Anaeromyxobacter diazotrophicus: one gene and its partners. The protein of the gene in region 2 binds, or shares a complex with, the protein of the main gene of each other region. Links are inferred from orthologs where the notes say so. Each region holds a gene or a part of one and is shown on either strand. Other genes may lie near its edges. The genes, in order: secA, secY and secG.

Region 1 (5,427 bases), on a different replicon or contig from region 2:
CGGAGCGTACCAGGCGCGCAGGGCGCGGTCGGTGGGGACCCGGCGGCGCCCGCGCAGCCGCATGAGCTTCGCACGGGTCCAGGAGTCGAGCGCCAGGTGGTCGTGGCGCCCGAGGAGCCGGAGCAGGTGCTCGGTGGCGTAGGGGCCGTAGCCCGCGAGCCCGGCGATCTCCTCCGCCAGCGCCCCGGTGGCGCGCGCCGGATCGCGCCAGGCCTCCACGTCGAGCTCCCCGCTCGCCACCCGGCGCGCCAGCTCGCGGAGGGCGCCGGCGCGGTAACCGGCCCGGACGGCGTCGCGGTAGAAGCGCTCCGGCGCGGCCGCCATCGCCTGGGGCGACGGGAACGCGCGCGCGCCGCCGGGGCCCGGCTCCCCGAGCCGCTCCACCAGGTTCGCGGTCATGACGCGGGTGAGCGCCCAGGAGCAGTTGGTCGTGCAGAGCGTCTTCACCGCGTCCTCGAAGACCGTCGGCGAGCGCAGCAGGCGCCCAGCCCCGCGCTCCGCAGCCCAGGCGAGGGCAGGCAACGAGGAGCGTGCACGCCGTAGGGCGGGGGCTCGTCCCCTGCCCGCCTCGAGCTCGCGGATCCTGGCGTAGAAGGGGGCGAGGTCCTCGTCGAGCCCGAGGCAGACGCGCACCTGCCGCCGCGCCTCCGCGGACTCGGCCGCCGAGAGCCGGCCCTCCGCCCGGACGCGGAGCGCGAGCCCGCCGCCCGCGCCGTCCCGCGGCGCCACCTCGACGTCCACCACCCGGCCCGGCGCGAGCCGGAGCGGGCGCGCGAGCACCTTCCGCCCGGCGTCGTAGCGCCAGGGCGCGAGGTCGTAGAACCCGTGGCTGCGGACGGTGAGGTCGAGGTCGAAGGGGGAGGGGGTGTCCACGGCGCTGGCGGCGGGGGACGAGCCCCCGCCCTACCGGTCGTTGTCGGGGGGGCCCTGCGCCCCGCCGCCGTCAGGCGGTTGCCTCAGTCGCCCCGTGGCACTTCTTGTACTTCTTGCCCGAGCCGCAGGGGCAGGGGTCGTTCCGGCCCACCTTGGGCTGCGTGCGGACCACCGTCTCCTGCTTGACCGGCTTGCGCGCCTCGCCGTCCGCCTCGGCCCCGTGGCTCTCGGTGACGCGCTGGCGGCGCGCCAGGGCGAGGCGCTTCGCCTCGATCTCCTCGGCCGTCTCCTGCCGGACGAGCTGCAGGCGCAGGATGTTGCCGATGACCGCGCTCTTCACGCGCCAGGTCATCTGGACGAACATCTCGTAGCCTTCCTTCTTGTACTCCTGCTTCGGGTCCTTCTGGCCGTAGCCGCGGAGCCCGATCCCCTGCCGCAGGTGATCCATCGCGAGCAGGTGGTCCTTCCACAGCTGGTCGATCGACTGGAGGTAGATGTACTGCTCCCAGCGGCGCAGCACCGGCACGCCGTCCTGGTCCTTCCCGAGCTGCTCCTCCTTCGCCCGGTAGGCCTTCTCGACCACGTTGTAGACCTGCTCCTCGATGGCCGCGCGCGCCTCGCCGCCGCGGCCGGAGGCCGGCCCGGTGAACTTCACCTCAAGGCCGAACTGGTCCTTCACCAGCGCGGACAGCGCGTCGAGGTCCCACTTCGCGGGCGACGTGCCCTCGGGGCAGGTGTTCGCCACCATGTCCACGACGAGGTCCTCGATGAGGTCGAGCACGTGCTCGCGCTCGTCGTCCCAGCTCCACACCTGCTCGCGGCGGGTCTTCTTGCGGGTCTTCGGGTCCTCGTCGAACTCCACCACCGGCACGCCCGCGCCGAACCCGAGCACCATTCGGCGCAGCCGGTAGACCGACTTGCGCTGCTGGTTCATCACGTCGTCGTACTCGAGCAGGTTCTTGCGGATGTCGAAGTTGTGGGCCTCGACCTTCTTCTGGGCGTTCTCGATGGCCTTGGTGAGCCAGCGGTGCTCGATCTGCTCGCCCTCCTTCATCCCCAGCGTCTCCATCATGCGGGAGATGCGGTCCGACCCGAAGATGCGCATCAGGTCGTCCTCGAGGGACAGGTAGAAGATGGACGAGCCGGGGTCGCCCTGCCGGCCGCCGCGGCCGCGCAGCTGGTTGTCGATGCGGCGGGACTCGTGGCGCTCGGTGCCGACGATGTGGAGGCCCCCCGCCGCGGTCACCTCCTCGTGCTCCTTCGCGGTCTGCTCCTTGAGGCGCGCCGTCAGCTCGGCGAGGCGCTTCTCCCAGTCGGCGCGGCGCTCCTGGAACGCGGCCTCCTCCTCGCCCTCCATGGGCGCGTCGGGGGCGGGGCCCAGCTCGTGCTTCGCCATCATCTCCGGGTTGCCGCCGAGCAGGATGTCGGTGCCGCGGCCGGCCATGTTGGTGGAGATGGTGACCGCCCCCTTGCGGCCGGCCTGGGCGACGATCTCGGCCTCGCGCTGGTGGTGCTTCGCGTTGAGGACGTTGTGCGGCACGCCGCGCTTCTTGAGCAGCGACGAGACCACCTCGCTCTTCGCCACCGAGACGGTGCCGACCAGGATCGGCTGCCCCTTCTTGCTCCGCTCCTCGATCTCGGTGCACAGCGCGCCGAACTTCTCGCGCTCGGTCTTGTAGACGACGTCCTCGGAGTCCTTGCGGACGTTCTTGCGGTTGGTGGGGATGACCACCACGTCGAGCTTGTAGATGTCGGCGAACTCCGCCGCCTCGGTGTCGGCCGTGCCGGTCATGCCGGCCAGCTTCGAGTACATGCGGAAGTAGTTCTGGAAGGAGATGGTGGCGAGCGTCTGGTTCTCGTTCTCGATCTTGACGCCCTCCTTCGCCTCGATGGCCTGGTGGAGGCCGTCCGACCAGCGCCGGCCCGGCATGATGCGGCCGGTGAACTCGTCGACGATGACGACCTCGCCCTCCTTCACCACGTAGTCCACCTCGTTGCGGTAGAGGTGGTGCGCCCGGAGCGCCTGCTCGACGTGGTGCAGGAGCTCGATCTGGTCGGGGTCGTACAGGTTCCCGACGCCGAGCTTCTTCTCCATCTTCCCGATGCCGGAGTCGGTCATCACCACCGTGCGCGTCTTCTCATCGACGGTGAAGTCCTGGTCCTTGATCATCGAGGGGATGACCTGGTTCACCACGTAGTACTTGTCGGTGGCCTCGTCGGAGGGGCCGCTGATGATGAGCGGCGTGCGCGCCTCGTCGATGAGGATGGAGTCGACCTCGTCGACGATGGCGTAGTGGAGCTCCCGCTGCACGTAGTCCTGCAGCCGGAACTTCATGTTGTCGCGCAGGTAGTCGAAGCCGAACTCGTTGTTCTGGCCGTAGGTGATGTCGCAGCCGTACTCGCGCTGACGCTCCTGGTCGGTGAGCCCGTGCACGATGACGCCGGTGGAGAGGCCGAGGAACCGGTACAGCCGCCCCATCCACTCGGCGTCGCGGCGGGCCAGGTAGTCGTTCACGGTGACGACGTGGACGCCGCGGCCGGCGAGCGCGTTGAGCGCGCAGGGGAGCGTCGCGACCAGGGTCTTGCCCTCGCCGGTCTTCATCTCGGCGATCTTCCCGTGGTGCAGCACGGCGCCGCCGATGAGCTGGACGTCGAAGTGCCGCATCCCGAGCGCGCGCACGCCCGCCTCGCGGACGGCGGCGAACACCTCGGGCATGAGCTCCTCGAGCGGGCGGCCCTTCTGCTGGACCTCCTCCTTCCAGCGCGCGGTGAGGCGCGGGAAGTCGTCGTCGGCGAGCGCCTTCATCTTCGGCTCGAGCGCCGCCACCTGGGCGACGAGCGGGGTGATCCGGCGCAGCTCGCGCTCGTTCTTCGTGCCGACGATCTTCTTGAGGACGTAGTTCAGCATCCGGCTTCCTTAATGAGCGGTCCGCCTCGAAACGACGCGAGCGCCCCACGCCGCGGTAGACGGCGCAAGCGCCCGTGACGAGGGCCGATTCGGCTGGCTGCCCAGCCCCCAGGCGACAGGCGGGCCGAAGCTACCTTCTTAGGTAACGCAGGGCCAGCCCAAAGCAAATGGCGGGCGCGCGCCGCGCGCCGCAGGGCCCGCGCAGCCCCCTACTCGAGGATGAACTTCCGCGGATTCTCCGGGATCCCGTTCACGCGCACCTCGTAGTGGAGGTGCGGACCGGTCGAGCGGCCGGTGTTCCCGACCGCCGCGACCCGGGCGCCGCGCTTCACGCGCTCGCCCAGCTTGGCGAAGATCTCGGAGAGGTGGCCGTAGCGGGTCTTCACGCCGTAGCCGTGGTCGATGACGAGCACCTTGCCGTAGCCGCCCTCGGTCCCCGCGAAGACGACCGTCCCGTCCGAGGGGGAGTAGACCGGCTGACCGGTCGCGGTGGCGATGTCGAGCCCGCGGTGCATCATCCGCTCGGCGGTGTAGGGATCGACCCGCACGCCGAAGTCGGAGGTCACCCAGCCGCGGGCCGGCCACAGGGACGGCGTCGAGGCGAGCAACGACTTCTGGTCGTCGAAGTACTCCTGCAGCTCGCGCAGGGACGACTCTTGGCGCGTCGCCTCCGACTCGAGCGAGGCGAGGCGGCCCGGGAGCGCCGCCACGCTCTCGTGCGCGGCGGGCGCGGCGCCGGCGAGGGGCGTCTCCGCGCTCTTGCCGACCGGCCCGATGGCGAGGCCCCGCTCCGGATCCTGGAGCTGCGTGACGGCGGTGCGCAGCTTGGCGTCGAACCGCTCCACGCGGTCGAGGGTGGCGGAGATGTGGGCCACCTTCTCCTGGACGAGCAGGATCTGTGAGCGCAGCTGCGCGTTCTCCTCGCGCAGGATGCGGTTCTCGGTGCCGGTGCCGAGCAGGCTGAAGTAGTGCCCGAGCGTGAGGAGCCCGACGAGGGCCACGCCACCCCCCGCGTAGGCGCCGCGGCGCAGCCAGCGACGCGGCAGGCGGAACTTCCGCACCGCCTGCGAGTGATCGCTGACGACGATCAGGGTGTACTGCTGAGCCTTCGGAGGCGTCGGCATCCCCTCACCGTCTAGGGCCTCGTCACGCATCCGGCGAAAGCTAAGCGCGGACGTGCGGGCCGGGAAGCGCGGTCTGTCCCCCGACCGCGTTACAGGCAACCCATGACCGGTAACACTGCCCCTCTGGAGGAGTCAACCATTCAGGGTGCGAGCCCGGCCGAGCCGCGCCCACCACGGCGCACACGTCACCCGATGTGAACGACGATCACGGTGATGTTGTCGTCGCCGCCGCGCTCGTTGGCGAGGTCGATCAGCTTCCCCGGCGCGGCCTCCAGCGAGGTGCCCCCCGCTACCTCCAGGATCTCCTGGTCGTCGACGAGGTTCGACAGCCCGTCGCAGCAGATGACGAGTCGGTCGCCCGGGTCCACCTCGAGGCCCACCATGTCCACCGCCACGTCGGCCTCGAACCCGACCGAGCGGGTGATGATGTTCTTGAACCGGCTGTGGCGCGCCTCGTCGGGCGTGATGGCGCCAGCCTTGAGCTGCTCGTTCACGAGCGAGTGATCCTCGGACACCTGGTAG
Region 2 (4,860 bases):
GAACCCGCCCGCGTTCACCATGGGCTCGATGGCGAGCACCATGCCGGGCCGGAGCCTGAGCCCCGTCCCGGGGGCGCCGTAGTTCGGGACCTGCGGCGGCTCGTGCAGCTTGCGGCCGATGCCGTGCCCGACGAAGTCGCGCACGACCGAGCAGCCCTCCCCCTCCACGTACTGCTGCACCGCGAACCCCACGTCCCCGAGCCGGGCGTCCGGCACCGCCGCCGCCACCCCGCGCCTGAGCGCCTCCGCCCCCACCTGGAGCAGGCGCGCCGCCGCCGGCGAGACCCGGCCCACCGGCACGGTGCGCGCCGCGTCGCCGAACCAGCCGCCGAGCGAGACGCCGAAGTCGAGCCCGACCACGTCGCCCTCGACCAGCGCCCGCCGGTCGGAGGGGATGCCGTGCACCACCTCGTCGTTCACCGAAATGCAGATGACGGCCGGGTAGCCGTGGTAGCCGAGGAAGGCCGGCGTCGCGCCCCGGGCCGCGGTGGCCCGCGCGGCGAGCCGGTCGAGCTCGCCGGTGGTCACCCCCGGCACGGCGGCCGCGGCCACCTCGGCCAGCACGTCGTGCACGACGAGGCTCGCCTCGCGGATGCGGGCGATCTCGGCAGCGCTCCTCAGCTCCAGGTGCTCCCTCATGCCAGCGCGGCGGCCTCCCCGCCGTCGGCGGGGCTCCGCCCGATCATCGCGCCGCGCCCAGCGCGAGCTTCGTGGCGGCGAGGATGCCGTCCGGCGTGCCGACGCCCTCGATCTCGGCCACCTTGCCGCGCTCCTGGTAGAAGCGCTTGAGCGGCCAGGTCTTGTCGGCGTACTCCTGCATCCGCTTCTTGACGTTCTCGGGGCGGTCGTCGTCGCGCTGGACGAGGGCGGCGCCCTCCCGGTCGCAGACGCCCGGCGCGCGCGGCGGGTTCGCCGACACGTGGTAGACCGCCCCGCACTTCGGGCAGCTCCGCCGGCCGCTGATGCGCTCGACGACGAGCTCCTCCGCCACCTCGTACGAGAGCACGCGGTCGATGTGCCGCCCCATCGACTGGAGCAGCGCCTCGAGGTACTCGGCCTGGGCGGTGGTGCGGGGATAGCCGTCGAGGATGAAGCCGGGCCCGACGTCCGGGCGGCCCAGGCGGTCCTTCACGAGCGCGTTCGTCACGTCGTCGGTGACGAGGCCGCCCGCGTCCATGATGGCCTGGATCTTCTTGCCGAGCTCGGTGCCCCGCGCCTTGTGGTCGCGGAACATGTCGCCGGTCGAGATGTGCGGGATGCCGTACTCGCGCGCGAGCAGCTTCGCCTGCGTGCCCTTCCCCGCGCCGGGGGGACCGAGGAGGATGAGGATCATGGAGGTCTCCAGGCGCCGGCGCTGGCCGGCGCGCGGGCGTCAGGCGCCGACGGTGGCGCTGCCGACGCGGCGGCCGCGGATGCGCGGGCCGCGCGGGCCGGTGAAGCCCTCGTAGTGCCGGGTGATGAGGTGCCCCTCGATCTGCTGCACGGTGTCGAGCGCGACGCCGACCACGATGAGGAGCGCCGTCCCGCCGAAGTAGAACGGGACGCCGAACTGGTTGATGAGCAGGGTCGGCAGCACGCAGACCGCGGCGATGTAGATGGCCCCGCCGAAGGTGATGCGCGAGAGGACGTGGTCGATGTAGTCGGCCGTCGTCTTGCCGGGGCGGATGCCCGGGATGTACCCGCCGTACTTCTTGAGGTTGTCCGCCACGTCGACCGGGTTGAACGTGACCGCCGTGTAGAAGTAGGCGAAGAACACGATCATGGCGACGTAGAACGTGTTGTAGATCCAGCTCCCCGGGCGCATCTGGTCGGAGAGCCGCGACAGGAAGGGGAACCACGAGGCGAGGGTGGCCGGGAAGAGCAGCACCGAGCTCGCGAAGATGGGCGGGATGACGCCGGCGGTGTTCACCTTGAGCGGCAGGTGCGTCGACTGCCCGCCGTAGAGCTTCCGCCCCACCACCCGCTTCGCGTACTGCACCGGGATCCGGCGCTGGCCGCGCTCGAAGAAGACGATGACGGCCACCACCGCCACCATCAGGGCGAGGAGCGCGAGGACCTTGAACTCGTCCAGCCCGGCGCCCGGCGTCCGGTAGGCGGCCCAGGTCTGGTAGATGGCGTCGGGGATGCGCGCCACGATGCCGGCGAAGATGATGAGCGAGATGCCGTTGCCCACGCCGCGCTCGGTGATCTGCTCGCCCATCCACATGATGAAGGCGGTGCCGGCGGCGAGCGAGATGACGGTGAGGAGGCGGAAGCCCCAGCCCGGGTTCTGCACCACCATGAGCCCGGTGTTGTCGCGCAGCGACTCGAGGTAGGTGGCGATCCCGATGCCCTGGATCACCGACAGCACGATGGTGCCATAGCGCGTGTACTGGGTGATCTTGCGCCGGCCGACCTCGCCCTCCTTCTGCATCTTCTCCAGCGCCGGGATGACCACGGTGAGGAGCTGCAGGATGATGGAGGCCGAGATGTACGGCATGATCCCGAGCGCGAAGATCGAGAGCTGCTCGAGGGCGCCGCCGGAGAAGAGGTTGAAGAGCCCGAGCAGGCCGCCCGAGCTCGCCACCACCCGCCGCATGGCGACGCGGTCCACGCCGGGGGTGGTGACGAAGATCCCGAGCCGGTAGACGGCGAGGATGCCGAGCGTGAAGAGGAGCCGCTTGCGCAGCTCCGGGATGCGGAACATGTTCGCGATGCCGCTCGTCACCATGCGCACGCCTCTCAACGTTCCGGCGGAGACGCGCCCCGCCCTGCGTCATCCACGGCGGGCCGTGGCCCGCGGTTACGCCTTCTTCTTGGCGGCGACCTTGGCGGCCTTCGCCTTCTGGTACATCGTCTGCGGCTTGGGGAGCACCTCCACCTTGCCGCCCGCCTTCTCGATGGCCGCGCGGGCGCCGGCCGTGACGCGGTCGGCCTTCACGGTGTAGGCGCCGGTGAGCTCGCCCTGCCCGAGCACCACCACGCCCTCGGCGTTCTTGCGGATGAGGCCGGCCTGGGCGAGCGCCGCCTGGTCCACCACCGAGCCCGCGGGCAGCGCCGCGAGCTTCGCCACCTGGACCTCGTCGAAGTCGCGGCGGAAGACGTTGGTGAAGCCGAACTTCGGCAGGCGCCGCTGGAGCGGCATCTGGCCGCCCTCGAAGCCCTCGAAGTGCATGTTGCCGCTGCGGGCCTTCTGGCCCTTGCCGCCGCGGCCGGCCGTCTTGCCGAGGCCGGAGGCCTGGCCGCGGCCGACCCGCTTGCGCTCGCGGTTCGCGCCCTTGGGCGCCTTGAGCTGGCTGAGTGACATCGTCGGAATCTCCCTTTTAACCCAGATGGGCGACCGTTGTCCCGCCTGCGGCGGCTGGTCGCGGCGGCGCTACGACTTGGCGGCCGCCTGCTTGCGGGCCTTGCGCCCGAGGGGCGGCGCGGCGTCGACGCGCTCCCAGGTGACGAGGTACCGCACCTTGTCGATCATCCCCAGCGTCTGCGGGGTGTCGGGCAGCAGCTTCGTCGAGTTCATCTTCTTGAGGCCCAGGCCCTGCACCACGACGCGGTGCGGAGCCGGGCAACCCGCGAGACCGCTGACGAGCTTCACGCGAATGGCGGACATGTCTTCCTCCGGCTAGCCCTGCAGCTCGGCCAGCTGCTTGCCGCGCAGGCGCGCGTTGTCGTCGGCGGAGCGGAGCCGCTTGAGGCCGGCCACGGTCGCCTTGATGACGTTGTGGGGGTTCCGCGAGCCCTGGCACTTGGTGAGCACGTTGCGGATGCCGGCCGCCTCGAGCACGGCGCGGACGGAGCCGCCGGCGATGACGCCGGTGCCCTCCCCGGCCGGCTTGAGCAGCACGCGGCCGGCGCCGAAGTGGCCGAGCACCTCGTGCGGGATGGTGGTGCCGACGAGCGGCACCTTGAACAGGTGCTTCTTCGCCTGCTCCCCACCCTTGCGGATCGCCTCGGGGACCTCGTTCGCCTTGCCGAGGCCGACGCCGACGTGACCCTGGCCGTCGCCGACCACGATGAGGGCCGAGAAGCTGAAGCGGCGGCCGCCCTTCACGACCTTGGCGACGCGGTTGATGTGGACGACCTTGTCCTGCAGGTCGAGATCGTTCGCGTTGATGGGTGCAGGCATGCGTATCCTCTAGAACTCGAGGCCGGCCTCGCGGGCCGCCTGAGCGACGGCCGCGATGCGGCCGTGGTAGTCGAAGCCGTTGCGATCGAAGACGACGCGCTGGATGCCCTTCGCCTTGGCAGCCTCCGCGATGGCGGTCCCCACCTTCTTGGCGGCGGCCGTCTTGTCGTCCTCCTTCACTTCGCCCTTGAGCGCCTTCGAGCCGGTCGAGACGGCGGCCAGGGTCGCCCCGGTCGTGTCGTCGACGATCTGCGCGTACATGTGCTTCAGGCTCTTGTAGACGGTGAGCCGCGGACGCTCGGTGGTGCCGCTCAGCTTCTTCCGGATGCGGGCCTTGCGCTTCTCGCGTGCGGTGGTGTGCTTCGCCATGGTGGTTCCTCCGTGCGCCGGCGCAGGAGCAGCCGGCGCATGAGCTGGGGCGGCCTAGGCCGCGCCGGTCTTGCCTTCCTTGCGACGGATGGTCTCCTCCGCGTACTTGATGCCCTTGCCCTTGTACGGCTCGGGCGGGCGCAGCGCGCGGATCTTGGCGGCGGTGAGGCCGAGCAGGTGCTTGTCCACGCCGCGGACGACCAGGCGGGTCTGCTTCGCGTCGATCTCCGCCGTCACCCCCTCGGGGAGCCGGAAGACGACCGGGTGCGAGAAGCCGAGGGTGAAGTTGATGTCCTTCCCCTTCAGCTCCGCCTTGAAGCCGACGCCGTTGATCTCGAGCGCCCGCTCGTAGCCCTTCACGACGCCGTCGATGGCGTTCCTGACGA
Region 3 (4,916 bases), on a different replicon or contig from region 2:
CGGCCCGCGCGGCCTCGGGGGCGCCGTCGCCGAACTGGCCCCGGGCGAAGGCCGAGAGGGCCCCCCCAAAGAGCGCCAGGTGCACCTCGTCGCCCAGCGCCGCGGCCGTGATGGCGAGCGAGATCGCGTGGTGCCGCGCCTCCCATTCCGGCGCCCGGAGGAAGAGGACGAGCGCTCTCATGCCGCCTGCGCCATCCCGCCACCCGTTCGATGCTTGGATCCCATGGTCGAGGAAGTGTACCCTGCCGAGCCGGCGCGCGCCGGAACCCCACCCGTCGCATCGGTCCCCTCGCTCTGCAGGCCGGATCGCGGGTGAGGCCGCCGCGCATGTCTGCGCCACAGCGCGCGAGGAGAACACACACGTGAAGCCCACGAACAAGCCCACCATCGCCCCCGCCAAGGGACGCCTCGCGCTGCTCACGCCGGGGATGGGCGCGGTCGCCACCACCCTCTTCGCCGGCGTCGAGGCGGTGAAGCGCGGCCTCGCCGAGCCCATCGGCTCCGTCACGCAGATGGGCCGCATCCGGCTCGGCAAGCGGAACGAGAACCGCTCGCCGCTCATCAAGGAGCTGGTGCCCATCGCCGCGCTGGAGGACATCCGCTTCGGCGGCTGGGACGTCTTCCCGGACGACGCCTACGCCTCGGCCACGCACGCGCAGGTCCTCGAGCAGGACCTGCTCGATCAGCTCAAGGAGCCGCTCCAGGCCATCAAGCCCATGGAGGCGGTCTTCGCGCCCGAGTACGTGAAGCGGCTCCACGGCACGCACGTGAAGAAGGCGCCCACCAAGCGCGAGCTCGGCGAGCAGCTGCGCGCCGACATCCGCCGCTTCATGAAGGACAACGGCTGCGACCGCGCGGTCATGCTGTGGTGCGCCTCGACCGAGGTCTACATCGAGCCCTCGGCCGTCCACGGCGACCTGGCGAGCTTCGAGAAGGGCCTCCAGGACAACGACCCGGCCATCGCGCCCTCGATGATCTACGCCTGGGCGGCGCTGAAGGAGGGCGTGCCGTTCGCGAACGGCGCCCCGAACCTCACCATCGACACCCCGGCCCTCCTGCAGCTCGCGAAGGAGCAGGGCGTGCCGGTGATGGGCAAGGACTTCAAGACCGGCCAGACGCTCATGAAGACGACCATCGCGCCCATGCTGAAGGCGCGCATGCTCGGCCTCGAGGGCTGGTTCTCGACCAACATCCTCGGCAACCGCGACGGCGAGGTGCTGGACGACCCGGGCAGCTTCAAGACCAAGGAGGTCTCGAAGCTCTCGGTCCTCGAGCACATCCTGCAGCCGAAGCTCTACCCGGAGCTCTACGGCCACTTCGACCACAAGGTCACCATCCACTACTACCCGCCGCGGCGCGACAACAAGGAAGGCTGGGACGCGATCGACATCAAGGGGTGGCTCGGCTACCCGATGCAGATCAAGGTCAACTTCCAGTGCCGCGACTCCATCCTCGCGGCGCCGGTGGCGCTCGACATCGCCCTCTTCATCGACCTGGCGGCGCGCTCGGGGATGAAGGGCATCCAGGAGTGGATGTCGTTCTTCTTCAAGAGCCCGCAGCACGCCGAGGGGCTCTACCCGGAGCACGACCTCTTCATCCAGCAGACGAAGCTCAAGAACACGCTCCGCCACCTGGCCGGCGAGGAGCTCGTGACGCACCTCGGGCTCGACTACTACGAGGACTGAGGTCCGCGATCCCTGAGGTGGTACTCCCGCCGCCGGCCTCCCTGGGGCCGGCGGCGGTGCTCTTTCGGACGCCCGCGGGGTACTCCTTCGCGGGGTTGCCGGGGGTCGGCGGCGGGGTGGCCCTCCGGCGGTGCTCGGCGACGACCTGCCGGATTGCTACGGCCGCCGGTTCAGAAACGCTCGGCGGCTTGCACCGCAACGTGCCGCGCCGCGGAGGCGCGGGAAAAACGCGCGCGGCGCGGCACCGGCGGTGCAGCGCCTGTTCACCGAGCGTGCTCTTCCGCAGGTCGGCCTGCGCTCCGGCGGAGGGCCACCCCGCCGCCTCCCGGCGTCGCTCCGCGAGCGGGCTGGCGGCGAGCGCGAACACGCCGCGCGGTGGGGCGCGAAGCGGCGCGCGGCGAAGGCCGCCTCCGCAGCGCCGCCCACGTGGCCCGTGGCCGCCACGCCGCGCCCTGTGTGCCGTGTCGGCCGGCGAAACTGTCTGAGCGAGCGCGGCGTTCAGTTCGTGCACCCGCCACCGCGCGAGCGAGTTTTTCGCCGGCCGTCCCGGGTCACGCGTCGCGCGGCGTGGCCCCGAGCTACACGCGCGGCGCGAGGACCACGCGGCCGGAGCCGTGCGCCGCTTCGCGCCCCCCCTCGGACACGCCGGCGCGTATCGCCACGTACCGCGTCGTGCCCCGGCGCGCGCGGGCCGGGCGAACCGCCGAGCCGAAGGGGTCTGCCCGGAGTCACGCTTGCGCAGCCCGGCGCGGCCATTATCCATGCGCGAAAGGAGCGTTCCCTCATGCCCTACGTCGTCGCGGCGCCCTGCATCAAGTGCAAGTACACGGACTGTGTCGAGGTCTGCCCCGTCGACTGCTTCTACGAGGGGCCCAACTTCCTCGTCATCCACCCCGACGAGTGCATCGACTGCGGCGCCTGCGAGCCGGCCTGCCCGACCAAGGCCATCTTCCCCGAGGAGAGCCTCCCCGAGCGCTGGACGGAGTACGTCGCCCTCAACGCCTCGCTCTCCAAGACCTGGCCCAACATCACGGAGAAGAAGGACCCGCTCCCCACCGCGGACGAGTGGAAGGACAAGGAGAAGACGCGGGACATGCTCGAGGGCGGGTAGCGGGTCCCCGGCGTCCGGCGGCGCCTCGGCGGGGCCGCGGGAAGGCCTCTGGAGACCTCCCGGGCCCGCTGGAGGGCCTCGGGGCCCCCGGCGCCGCCCGCGGCCGCCTAGGCGGCTGCGCGGGGCAGCTGGATGAGCTGCACGCCCTCGGCGGAGCGGGCCAGGCCCAGCTCGCTGACGAGGTGGCAGGTGAAGCACACACCATGTGCGCGCCCCGGGCTGAAGCGGGCGGCGAGGGGTCCGCCGCAGCCCACGCAGGCGCCCGGCAGGTCCAGATCGCGAGTCGTCGTCTCCTCCTGAAGCTCCGTGTTCATGTGAGATGGGTAACGCACGCCGGAGAAGTGGCAAGCACGCGCAACGCCTCCTTGCGCCCCAGACGGCCGTTTGCTAGATAAGCCCCGCCGAAACGCCCAGGTGGTGGAACTGGTAGACACACCATCTTGAGGGGGTGGCGCCGTAAGGCGTGCGAGTTCGAATCTCGCCCTGGGCACTCGAGAAGCAGCAACGAAAAAGGGACCCGGCGACGGGTCCCTTTTCTTTTGGAGGCGCTGCGGCGGGGGACGAGCCCCCGCCTACTTCGCGGGCGCGGGCGCCGGGCTCTGCGGAGCGCTCGTCTGGCCGAGCGGCGGAGGCGCCGGGACGTTCGTCTCGCCGGTCGGGCCGGCCGGCCGCGCCGGGGCGGCGAAGTCGGGCTTCACGACCGAGCTGGTGTGGGAGGCGTGGTAGGCGAGCGTGAGCGAGGTGATCATGAAGATCGCCGCGCAGGCGCTCGTCACCTTGCCGAGGAAGGTCTGCGCGCCGCGGCCGCCGAAGACCGTCTGCGAGCCGCCACCGAAGGCCGCGCCCATGCCGCCGCCCTTCCCGGCCTGCAGCAAGATCACGAGGATGAGGACGACGCAGACGATGACGTGGACGACGGTGACGAGGGTGATCAACGGAGTGCACCTTTCACGATGTTCGAGAAATCGGGCGCCTTGAGGCTCGCGCCCCCGACGAGCGCGCCGTCGACGTCGGGCTGCGCCATGAGCTCGGCGGCGTTGTCCGGCTTGACGGAACCGCCGTACTGGATGCGAACTTCCTCCGCCGCCGCGCCGAAGAGCTGGCGGAGGAGCTGACGCGCCGCGGCGTGGACCTCCTGCGCCTGGGCGGTGGTGGCGGTCTTGCCGGTGCCGATGGCCCACACCGGCTCGTAGGCGAGCGTGAGCCGCGCCACGTCGGCCGCCGCCAGCCCCTCGAGCGCGCCGCGCACCTGGCGCGACACGACCTCGAGCGTCCGGCCCGCCTCGCGCTCCTGCAAGGTCTCGCCGACGCAGACGATGGGGAGGAGCCCGGCCCGGAGCAGCGCGGCCGCCTTCTTGCGCACCCCCTCGTCGGTCTCGCCGAAGAGCTGCCGGCGCTCGCTGTGCCCGACGATGCAGTGCTTCACCCCGAGGTCGGCCAGCATCGGCACGGAGACCTCCCCGGTGAAGGCGCCCTGCGGCTCGAAGTGGCAGTTCTGGGCCGCCAGCTCCACCGGCGTCCCGCGCAGCGCCTCCGCGGCCGCGGCGAGCGCGGTGAACGGGGGCGCCACCGCCACCTGGACCTTCCCGGCCGCGCCCTGGAGGAGCGGCGCGAGGGCGCGCACGAGCTCGCGCGCCTCGCCGGTCGTCTTGAACATCTTCCAGTTGCCGCAGACGAACTTCTGCCGGGGCGTCGCCATCGCTAGCTCTCCAGCACCTGGATGCCGGGGAGGACGCGCCCCTCGACGAACTCGAGGCTGGCGCCGCCGCCGGTGGAGACGTGCTTCATCTTCGGGACCAGCCCGGCCTCCTCGACCGCCGCCGCGCTGTCGCCGCCGCCCACCACCGTCACCGCCGGCGACTCGGCCATGGCGCGGGCGACGCCGAACGTGCCCTCCGCCCACGGCTTCTGCTCGAAGAGGCCCATGGGGCCGTTCCAGAAGACGGTCTTGGCGGAGAGCACGCGCTGCCGGTACCGGTCGAGCGTCTTCGGGCCGATGTCGAGGCCGATGAGGCCGTCCGGGATGGCCCGGTCGTTCACCACCTCGCGCTTCGCGGTCGCGGTGGCCTCGGCGCCGCAGACGTGGTCCACCGGCAGCATGAAGTCCACCCCGCGCGCCT

Evidence for each region.
Region 1: the proteins of secY (region 2) and secA are in contact, whole or in part, in a crystal structure (PDB 3DIN), measured with the Thermotoga maritima proteins. The link is inferred for Anaeromyxobacter diazotrophicus from one-to-one orthologs. Residues at the interface, in WP_004081795.1 of Thermotoga maritima: Glu108, Gly109, Glu110, Glu111, Ala236, Glu237, Arg238, Arg239, Ile240, Thr241, Ile242, Gln243, Tyr244, Ala245, Arg246, Arg247, Val248, Thr249, Gly250, Arg251, Arg252, Val253, Tyr254, Gly256, Ala257, Ser258, Thr259, Tyr260, Leu261, Pro262; in WP_004082002.1 of Thermotoga maritima: Glu261, Ala262, Arg263, Lys300, Ala301, Arg302, Thr303, Ile304, Ile305, Leu323, Tyr324, Asp325, Pro326, Val329, Ser330, Tyr333, Ile336, Lys340, Phe345, Val349, Glu363, Phe364, Tyr374, Ser375, Gly376, Gly377, Glu393, Ile395, Thr482, Ser483.
Region 3: secY (region 2) and secG share a complex: the UniProt entries of both Escherichia coli proteins name them as parts of the sec protein translocase complex. The link is inferred for Anaeromyxobacter diazotrophicus from one-to-one orthologs.

The regions. Positions count from the first base shown.
Region 1 is NZ_BJTG01000001.1:124,133-129,559, forward strand. The notes cover bases 744-4,120. They hold secA (preprotein translocase subunit SecA), read right to left. Parts: upstream 3,782-4,120; coding sequence 944-3,781; downstream 744-943. Other genes in these bases: HWY08_RS00555 (DNA-3-methyladenine glycosylase family protein), read right to left, coding at 744-873; HWY08_RS00565 (M23 family metallopeptidase), read right to left, coding at 3,991-4,120. In the rest of the region: more of HWY08_RS00555, read right to left, coding at 1-743; more of HWY08_RS00565, read right to left, coding at 4,121-4,905; HWY08_RS00570 (Stp1/IreP family PP2C-type Ser/Thr phosphatase), read right to left, coding at 5,091-5,427. UniProt on the Escherichia coli protein: Required for protein export, interacts with the SecYEG preprotein conducting channel.
Region 2 is NZ_BJTG01000007.1:205,601-210,460, reverse strand. What follows is about bases 542-3,351. They hold secY (preprotein translocase subunit SecY), read right to left. Parts: upstream 2,711-3,351; coding sequence 1,373-2,710; downstream 542-1,372. Other genes in these bases: rplO (50S ribosomal protein L15), read right to left, coding at 2,783-3,286; HWY08_RS15460 (adenylate kinase), read right to left, coding at 683-1,333; map (type I methionyl aminopeptidase), read right to left, coding at 542-639. Outside these bases: more of map, read right to left, coding at 1-541; rpmD (50S ribosomal protein L30), read right to left, coding at 3,356-3,589; rpsE (30S ribosomal protein S5), read right to left, coding at 3,602-4,105; rplR (50S ribosomal protein L18), read right to left, coding at 4,115-4,474; rplF (50S ribosomal protein L6), read right to left, coding at 4,529-4,860. UniProt on the Escherichia coli protein: The central subunit of the protein translocation channel SecYEG. Consists of two halves formed by TMs 1-5 and 6-10.
Region 3 is NZ_BJTG01000004.1:265,339-270,254, reverse strand. The notes cover bases 2,051-4,916. They hold secG (preprotein translocase subunit SecG), read right to left. Parts: upstream 3,732-4,916; coding sequence 3,369-3,731; downstream 2,051-3,368. Other genes in these bases: HWY08_RS09785 (phosphoglycerate kinase), read right to left, coding at 4,498-4,916; tpiA (triose-phosphate isomerase), read right to left, coding at 3,728-4,495; HWY08_RS09805 (hypothetical protein), read right to left, coding at 2,904-3,110; fdxA (ferredoxin FdxA), read left to right, coding at 2,470-2,796. In the rest of the region: HWY08_RS09820 (DsrE family protein), read right to left, coding at 1-181; HWY08_RS09815 (inositol-3-phosphate synthase), read left to right, coding at 363-1,685. UniProt on the Escherichia coli protein: Subunit of the protein translocation channel SecYEG. Overexpression of some hybrid proteins has been thought to jam the protein secretion apparatus resulting in cell death; while this may be true it also results in FtsH-mediated degradation of SecY.